One region of the Synechococcus sp. H55.8 genome, then DNA from elsewhere that is predicted to be linked to it. Evidence: predicted binding sites of a transcription regulator. Region 1 holds the regulator's gene; the other holds the start of a gene.
The links. Region 1 encodes NtcA, which controls nitrogen genes in cyanobacteria. Its sites were predicted from a motif close to GTANCNNNNGNTAC; they were not measured.
Positions count from the first base shown of each region.

Region 2: a site for NtcA is predicted at 2,167-2,180, ahead of fmdA (formamidase). Genes of this name have one in related genera too.

Region 1 is NZ_JANSJC010000002.1:169,086-173,836, reverse strand. It holds gene NW862_RS01840 (prolyl oligopeptidase family serine peptidase) at 1-1,575, shown strand, start outside; gene eno (phosphopyruvate hydratase) at 1,562-2,845, opposite strand; gene ntcA (global nitrogen regulator NtcA) at 3,036-3,710, opposite strand; gene NW862_RS01825 (M61 family metallopeptidase) at 4,000-4,751, shown strand, end outside.
Region 2 is NZ_JANSJC010000003.1:1,803-6,553, reverse strand. It holds gene malQ (4-alpha-glucanotransferase) at 1-314, shown strand, start outside; gene NW862_RS01900 (FmdB family zinc ribbon protein) at 541-816, opposite strand; gene fmdA (formamidase) at 882-2,087, opposite strand; gene thrS (threonine--tRNA ligase) at 2,499-4,310, opposite strand; gene NW862_RS01885 (HD domain-containing protein) at 4,487-4,751, shown strand, end outside.

The DNA.
Region 1 (4,751 bases):
CACCTGCGCTGGATTAAGTTCTCTGGGGCCAGCTGGACACGGGATGGGCAGGGATTTTTCTACAGCCGCTACGACGAGCCACCCCCCGGCAGCGAGTACGAAAGCGCCAACTACTTCCAAAAGCTCTACTACCACCGCCTCGGCACCCCCCAGTCGGAAGATGTCTTGATCTATCACCGCCCCGACCAAAAAGAGTGGGGCTTTGCTGGCGGGGTTACCGAAGATGGCAACTACCTCATCATCTCCGTCTGGCGGGGCACGGATCCCAAAAACCTCCTCTTCTACAAAGACCTACGGGATCCCAACTCGCCGGTGGTGGAGCTCATTTGCGAGTTCCAGGCCGAGTACAGCTTTGTCGGCAACGACGGCTCCCGCTTTTGGCTGCTGACGGACTTCCAGGCTCCGCGGCGGCGACTGGTGGCCCTTGACCTGGACAGCCCAGGGCAACTGCAAGAGGTGATCCCTGAGGCTGAGGAGACCCTGCAAGGGGTTAGCCTCATCCACAATCAATTTGTTGCCTTCTACCTCAAAGACGCCCACACCCAGATCAAGACCTTTGCTTTAGACGGCACCTACCAGGGGGAGATCCCTCTGCCGGGGCTGGGATCCGCCAGCGGCTTTGGCGGCAAGCGCTACGACACTGAGACCTTCTACACCTTCACCAGCTTCACCACCCCGCCCACCATCTACCGCTACGACTTCACCACTGGCAGCAGCACCCTCTTTCGCCAACCGCAGGTGGATTTCGATCCCCACGCCTATGAGGTGCAGCAGGTGTTCTACGCCAGCAAAGACGGCACCCGCATTCCCATGTTCCTTGTCCACCGCCGTGGCCTAGCGCGGACAGGGGATCACCCCACCTTGCTGTACGGCTACGGCGGCTTCGGCATCTCTCTGACCCCCAGCTTCTCGGTGGGCCTGGTGGCCTGGCTGGAGATGGGAGGGGTCTACGCCCAGCCCAATTTGCGCGGCGGCGGCGAATATGGGGAAGCCTGGCACCAGGCGGGCACCAAGCTCAACAAGCAAAAGGTCTTCGACGACTTCATCGCCGCGGCTGAGTGGCTGATGGCCCATGGCTACACCAACCCCTCGAAGCTGGCCATCGCCGGCGGCAGCAACGGCGGCCTCTTGGTGGGGGCCTGCCTGACCCAAAGGCCGGAGCTGTTTGCCGCGGCCCTGCCCGCTGTGGGGGTGTTCGACATGCTGCGCTTTCATAAGTTCACCATCGGCTGGGCCTGGGTCTCGGAGTACGGATCCCCGGAAGACCCGGAGGAATTCAAGGCCCTCTACGCCTATTCCCCCCTGCACAACCTCAAGCCCGGCACCGCCTATCCCGCCACCCTGATCACCACAGCAGATCACGACGACCGGGTGGTGCCGGCCCACAGCTTCAAGTTTGCTGCTGCCCTGCAGGCGGCACAGGGGGGATCCCAGCCCATCCTCATTCGCATCGACACCAAAGCCGGCCACGGGGCCGGCAAGCCCACCACCAAGCTCATTGAAGAGACCGCCGACCGCTGGGCCTTTTTGGTGCAGGTGCTGGGGAGGGATGGAACGGGAGTTAGCGAGCTTTAGGGCCCAGGCCCACCCGGCCGGCATAGACTGCCGCTTCCCCCAGCTCGTCTTCGATGCGCAACAGTTGGTTGTATTTGGCAATGCGCTCGCTGCGGCAGAGGGATCCGGTTTTGATCTGGCCGGCGCGGGTGGCCACCGCCAGGTCGGCGATGGTGGTGTCTTCTGTCTCACCGGAGCGGTGGCTGATCACAGAGCGAAAACCTGCCTGGCTAGCCAGGTGCATGGCCGAGACCGTCTCCGTCAGCGTGCCAATCTGGTTGAGCTTGATCAAGATGGCATTGGCGGCGCCGCTGTCGATGCCTTTCTGCAGCCGGGCTGGGTTGGTGACGAACAGGTCGTCCCCTACCAGTTGCACCCGCGATCCCAGTTGAGTGGTGAGGGCCTGCCAGCCGGCCCAGTCTTCCTCCGCCAGTCCATCTTCAATGGAAAGGATGGGATAGTTGGCCAGCAGTTGCTCGTAGTAATTGACCATTTGCTCGGCGCTACGGGCTTGGCCCTCGAAGTGGTACTGCCCATCCTGCAGCAGCTCGTTGGCGGCCACGTCCAGGGCCAAGGCGATATCTTCCCCCGGCCTGTAGCCTGCCTGTTCGATGGCCGTCAGCAACAGATCCAAAGCTGCCGCATTGGAGGGGAGATCGGGGGCAAATCCGCCTTCGTCCCCCACCCCGGTGGACAGCCCCTTCTGCTGTAGCACCGTCTTCAGCACCGCAAACACCTCGGCCCCGTAGCGCAGCGCCTCGCGAAAGCTGGCCGCACCAATGGGCACCAGCATAAACTCCTGGATGTCCACGTTGTTGTCGGCGTGGGCACCGCCGTTGAGCACGTTCATCAACGGCACCGGCAGCAAGTTGGCAAAAGGCCCGCCCAGATATTTGTAAAGAGGCAGGCCCACCGCTTCCGCCGCCGCTTTGGCCGTCGCCAGAGAAACTGCCAAAATGGCGTTGGCCCCCAGGCGGGACTTGTTGGGGGTGCCGTCCAGGTCGATCAGCAACTGGTCGATGCGGGCTTGGTTGAGGGCATCTTCTCCCCGCAGCTCCGACTGGATGGGGCCAAGAATGTTTTCCACCGCCCTCAGCACGCCCTTACCTCCATAGCGCTTGGGATCCCCGTCCCGCAGCTCGTGGGCCTCAAAGGTACCGGTCGAAGCGCCGCTGGGCACCTGCGCCAAGCCCGTTGCTCCGTTGGCCAGGCCCACCAGGGCTTCTAGGGTGGGGCGTCCTCGCGAGTCGAGGATCTCATGGGCGGTAATCCACTCGATGGCCGTTTCCACAGTTACACCTCAGCAATTGGCTAGACAGCTCTGGCCAAAGCCAGATCCCCCCACAGGCTAATAGATCCTTGACCGGGATCCCGTCAGCTTCCAGAAAACTTTAAGAGAGAGAACCCAAAGATTCTGCGGAGCTGCAGGGGTGAGTTGAGCATTGGCTGGTTTGGGGGGCAGAGTTTAGGCCCCATCCCCTCTAGACAAAGCGGTGGCTCAGCCGCATCGGGTCGTGTACAGTGATCTTCTTCTTGTAAATGGAAATGTACTTCTTCTTGCGCAGCTCTCCCAACAGACGGGTGATGGTGACGCGGGTCGAGCCAATGGCTTCGGCAATGGCCTGGTGAGACAGCTTGAGATCAATGGTGACCCCATCCGGGCCAGGCACCCCGAAATCGCGGCAGAGGATCAGCAAAAAGCTAACCAGACGGGATCCCATATCGCGGTGAGCCAGCGTCTCGATCATCATCTCCGTTTGCAAAATGCGGGAAGACAAGCTCTTGAGCAGCAACATGGCCAGTTCGGCGTTCTCCCGCAGGGATTTTTCCACCTGCTCAATCGGCAGAGAGAGCAACTCAGCAGGCGTAAAGGCCACCGCGTGATAGAAGCGGTCGGAGCGCTGCCCTGTGATGAAGGAGAGCACCCCGAAGATGCTGTTTTCCCGTAGAAGAGCAACGGTAATTTCTTCCCCCATTTCGTAGACCCGCGAGAGCTTGACAGCTCCTTTCACCAAAAAGTAAACCCGCTCCGCCGGATCCCCAGGGAAAAAGATGGTCTTACCACGTTCAAACGTTTCGATAACCGGAGGATGGTGAGGGCCTCCCAGTTGCTTGAAGGCTGTGATCAGAGATTTTTCTGCGACGGCCACCACCATACTCATCAACCTTTTGAGGTCAGTTTATACCTAAGATCAATCCATGTAAGATCAATTTAGAAGCATTGGGCCGAGTTGCAACCCTATCGACTCCAGAATCGGCAACAATAGCCGGGTTTACCCTAAGGTAGAGGGTTCTGCCTAGGCATCTTTGTAGCATGGGCTACGTTTTTAGGTCTCGTTTCTGTTCCACAAAGGGATCCCAAGCCAAGGGTAGGATAAGGGCTATTGTCACTGGGGCCTTGCCAGCTCTGGGTGGTAGGAAGCAAGTGGTGGACTGGAAAATCCTATGGGGATCCCGGAGGCTGTTGTTGCTGCACCTTCTCAACTGAGCCGCCAGCATTTCACAGTGCGGATGCCGGAGCCGGCCAAGCATCTGCTGGAGGTGGAACTACAGATCCAAGAGGTGGATCCAGAAGTGCCTCTGCGACTGCGGCTGCCGGTGTGGACGCCGGGATCCTACCTGGTGCGGGAATATGCCCGCCATGTGCAAGAGTTTCAGGCGGCAACGGAGCAAGGGATCCCTTTGGCCTGGCGGAAGGTAGATAAGAACACTTGGGAGATCGAGCCGCCGGGCTGTTCGGCTGTGAAGGTTCGCTATCGGGTCTATGCCTATGAGCTGACGGTGCGCACCAACCATTTGGATCTCACCCACGCCTACTTCAACGGGGCGGCGCTCTTTTTCTATGTGCCCGGTCGCGAGCGGGAACCCTACACCTTGACGGTGATCCCTCCCAAGCCTGATTGGCGCATCGCCACCAGTTTGCGACCTTTGATTTCTTCTTCTGAGGATCCTGCTTCCGGCCAGTCTTTTGTGGCGGCAGACTACGACGAGCTGGTGGATAGTCCGGTGGAGGTGGGCCTGCACCAGTTGCGGTCGTTTGCAGTGGAAGGGATCCCGCATTACTTCGTGGTCTGGGGAGCAGGCACCCTGGATTTGGAGCAAGCGGTGGCCGATGCCGAGAAAATTGTCCGGGCCACTGCGGCGTTTTTTGGCGGGCTGCCCTACGACCGCTACTGGTTTATTGTGCATTTGTCGGC
Region 2 (4,751 bases), on a different contig from region 1:
GCCAGGGATCTGACGGCATCCACTGGGATCTGATTCGCCTGGCCCTGGCTTCCGTGGCCGACCTGGCCATCATTCCCCTGCAGGATGTGATGGGCCTGGGGGCAGAGGCGCGCATGAACTTCCCCGGCAGGGCCGAGAACAACTGGGCCTGGCGCTACCGCGAGGAGATGCTGCGGCCGGAGCTGGCCCAGCGGCTGGCGGAGCTGAGCGTCACCTACGGGCGCATCTCCCCGCAAGACTTGGAGCAGCGGCGGGCAGCCTTGGCCCAAGAGCGGGCAACAGGGTCTTCTCAAACTACCCCCAACTTTTCCTGAGCTGCTGAAAAATCCTGGGTATCTCCCATCAGCAGTTCCAGACGCTCTTCAGTGGCCTCTTTGGGCGCGAGTTCGCCCACAAGGCGGCCCTTACGAATCACCAATAAATGAAATAAAGCGCTGATTCATCATGTTGCTTCCCAGCCGAATAGAGCGGGGCTGTGGCTCCTGATAGCTGCTATTGTCTGCAGGGCTCCTTCATCTGGTCTGACCAGCCCACAAACGACTAATGATGCAACATCCAGGGTCGCCCACAAGATTGGAGTCGATACCTTCGGGAGTTTGAGTCAGAGTTTGAGTGCTGTTCCCGCCTGATCAACTTAGGTTCTCTTTCACCCTTTGGAGCTGGCAAGGAACTAGAAAGTTGAATCATGGGAACCGAAATAAGACGCTTACCCTCTTGCTTACAAGTGGGGCAGTACGCTGGATCCCGGTATTGAGACAGAGGTCGCCATAACTCAAACTCACCACAGCTTTGACACTTAAACTCATACAGGGGCATCTTCTTACTCCAACACTTGAGAAAGATATCAAGATGGCTCGAAACATCTAAGAACAGCTAAGGATTTACCTGGGTAGGATATCTATCTCGAAGATTTGTGTAGGAACGGCCACCGTACAGCAAGCATTAGGAATATCGACGATCCCGCTCACCCTGCCCTCCACGGGTGCAGAACTGAGCAGGAGATAAGCTTGTTCTCCCGTAAAGCCAAACTTTTTCAGATATTCGATGGCATTTAAGCAGGCACGTCGGTAAGCAATGTGAACATCCATATAATGTTGCTTACCTGTAAACTCGTCCACAGAAATGCCCTCAAAGACAAGATATTCTGAGTAACGCGGCTCTACAGGGCCAGGCTTAAAGATGGGATTAACCAATCCGTACTTCTCAACGCCACCCTTAATTAGATCAACATGGAGATCGATATAGCCTGACATTTCAATGGCGCCACAAAAAGAGATCTCTCCGTCCCCTTGTGAGAAGTGAATATCTCCCATCGACAGCTTGGCACCCTCCACGTAAACCGGAAAGTAGATCCGTGTTCCCTTAGACAAGTTTTTGATATCGCAGTTACCGCCGTGCTCCCGTGGGGGCACCGTCCGGGCCGCTTCGGCAGCAACCCGCTCATACTCTGACTTGGGCAGGGTTCCCAAAATCGCGTTCTTGGGATTGGGCAAGGCGGCCAGCACAGGCTGATTACCAGATAGGCCCGCGCCGTAAGTGCGCAAATCAGGAGCCGAAGCAACCAGCTCAGCCTCCCGCTTGTTCCAAGTTGCCAGCAACTTGTGGGATGGAGCGCAGCCGATGAGGCCAGGGTGGATAATGCCGGCAAAGCGCACATGAGGAATGTGTCTGGAAGTGGTGTAAATACCCTGAAAATCCCAGATGGCCTTGGCCGCATTGGGAAAATGATCGGTGAGGAATCCTCCGCCATTTTCTTTGGCAAAAATACCTGTAAACCCCCACTCGTCTCCCGGCAGTGGCCCAATGTCCAGCAGATCGACGATCAGGATATCTCCAGGCTGGGCGCCGTTAACCCAAATAGGCCCACTTAAAACATGAACAACACTTAGGTCAACCTGCTCAATGTCGGAAGGATCATCGTTGTTCTTAATTTGTCCATCCGTCCAGTCTTTACACTCAATTCGGAAGACTTCGCCGGGGTTCACAGAAACCACCGCAGGGATGTCAGGATGCCAGCGGTTGTGACCTGGCAGATCCTGTTGATCCATCGGCTTGGTCAGGTCAACTTTAAACAGCGTTTTGGGCATCGGATCTATCCTTGAGCCGTCGCTCTGGAGTCAGGCTGCAGATGCCTAAAAGTGTATCTCCGATGAAGGAAGCAATACTGTAGTAAGGGCTACAGTTGATAGTGCTGTTGTCTACAATCGTATGGGCAGGAGAACGGCTTAGATCGACAGGCTGTTTCACCTCGGTTCAAAGTAACTATAGTCATTGCAAACGGTTATGAAACAGCTTGCTGGTTGATCTCTAGCTCCCCTCTCCCCTTGCGGGAGAGGGGTCGGGGGTACCAACACCCCCTGCCGGCAAAGGCGAACGCGTCAGCGGCGCGGAGCGCTTGGGACGGCAGCGAAGAGTCTTAACCTTGTTTGAAACGACTATGGACATTTCAACCAGATTCAAACGAGAAGCTGCTGCTGGAACAGGTAGCCTAACCGCCGCTAGTCCAGCGCTCGCGCCTGGGCCAGGAACTCCGCCACCGTCAGGGATCCCAGGTCTTGGCCGTGGCGCTGGCGCACGCTCACTGTGCCGGTTGCCTGTTCTTGTTCTCCCACAATGAGCATGAAGGGGATCCTGGCCTTCTCGGCGTTGCGGATCTTTTTGGGCAGGCGGTCGCTGTCGGCATCGATGTGGACGCGGATCCCCTGTTCCCGCAGGTGATCCCGCACCTGGGTGGCATAGCCCAGGTATTGGTCGGAAACGGGCAAAATGCGCACCTGTTCCGGTGCCAGCCAGAAAGGAAAATCCCCGGCATATTCCTCGATGAGGATCCCAATGAGCCGCTCCAGCGAGCCAAAGGGAGCGCGGTGGATCATCACCGGCCGCTGCCGGGATCCGTCTTCGGCTACATAGTACAAATCAAAGCGCTGCGGGTTTTGATAATCCACCTGCACCGTGCCCAACTGCCACTCCCGATCCAGCGCGTCGCGGAAAATAAAGTCCAGCTTTGGCCCGTAGAAAGCCGCCTCCCCAATCCCTTCAAAATGCGGCATTGATAGCTTCTCCACCGCTCGCCGAATGGCATTTTCGGCCATGTCCCACTCTTCCGGGGATCCCAGGTATTTATCGGATTTGGGATCGCGGAAGCTGAGGCGGGCGCGAAAATCCTTGAGTCTGAGCTTCTCGAAAACAACCAGAATGAGATCGACAACCTTGAGAAACTCTTCTTCCAACTGATCGGTGCGGACAAACAAATGGGCGTCGTCCACTGTGAAGCCGCGAACGCGAGTTAACCCTCCCAGCTCTCCCGATTGTTCGTAGCGATAGACGGTGCCGAATTCGGCATAGCGCAGCGGCAAATCGCGGTAGGAGCGCAGCTCCGATTTATAGATTTGGATGTGAAAAGGGCAGTTCATCGGCTTCATGACAAAGCCCTGCTCCGCCGCCCGCGCTTCTTCGCTTTCCGCCATCAGGGGAAACATGTCTTCTCGATACTTTTGCCAGTGGCCGGAGATCTTGAACAGATCCACGCGGGCGATGTGGGGCGTCACCACCGGCAGATAGCCCCGCTTGAGCTGCTCCTGCTTGAGAAAATCCTCCAGCACCCAGCGCAGGGTAGTTCCTTTGGGGGTCCAAAGGGGCAGGCCCGGCCCCACCTCGTCGGAAAAGATGAAAAGGCCCAGCTCCTTGCCCAGCTTGCGGTGATCCCGCCGTTTGGCCTCTTCCAGCCGCCGCTTGTATTCCTTCAGCTCCTCCGGCGTCTCCCAGGCGGTGCCGTAGATGCGTTGAAGCTGGGGCTTGGTCTCGTCCCCCCGCCAATAGGCGCCGGCCACGCTGAGCAGGTCAAAAGCTTTGGGGTTGATCTCCTTAGTGTTTTCCACGTGGGGGCCGGCACAGAGATCCCACCACTCGTCCCCCAGATGATAAATGGTGATCGGCTCGCCTTCGGGGATGCTGTCCAGGATCTCCAACTTGTAAGGCTCGCCGAGGGCTTCAATGCGGCGCCTGGCTTCTTCCCGGCTCACCTCCTCGCGGATCACCGGCAAGCCTTTCTTGATGATCGCCTGCATCTCTTTTTTGATGCGCTCCAGATCTTCCGGGGTGAAGGGCTGGGGATGGTCAAAGTCGTAGTAGAAGCCGTAGTCGGTCGTCGGGCCGATGGTGACCTGGGCCTTGGGAAACAGCTTTTGCACCGCCATCGCCAAAACGTGGGAAGTGGTGTGGCGGATGCGCTCCAGCTTGGGAGATTCGTGGGTACGCAGCAGCTTGAGAGGGCTGTTGGCCTGCTGAGGCGACGCGGCTGGTTGAGACATCGGAACCCGCTTAACGACAAAAAAACGACTATCCGTGTCCCTATCTTAGGCTGAGCCCAGGGCAGACGGGATCCCAGGCAGGGGGAATTGCCCCCTCGAACCTCAGCCCACAACCCGGCCAGGAAAAAGGGGGGAAAGCACACAGTATTCTAGAAGTGTGGCAACCCCTTCGATTCATGGTCTCTTCGCTCGCCAACCTTGCCGAACGCTCTGCCGCCGCCTCTGAAGCGAAACCGGTCTCCTCTTCTGAATCTGGAGTTGCTCCGGTTATCGCCGCCATCGATGTGGGCAGCAACTCCCTGCACATGGTGGTGGTGCGCATCAACCCCCACATCCCCAGCTTCACCATCATCTCCCGCGAAAAAGCCACCGTCCGCCTGGGAGAGTTTTGCAGCCAGACAGGCGCCCTGACGCCTGCCGCCATGGAACGGGCGCGGGTGG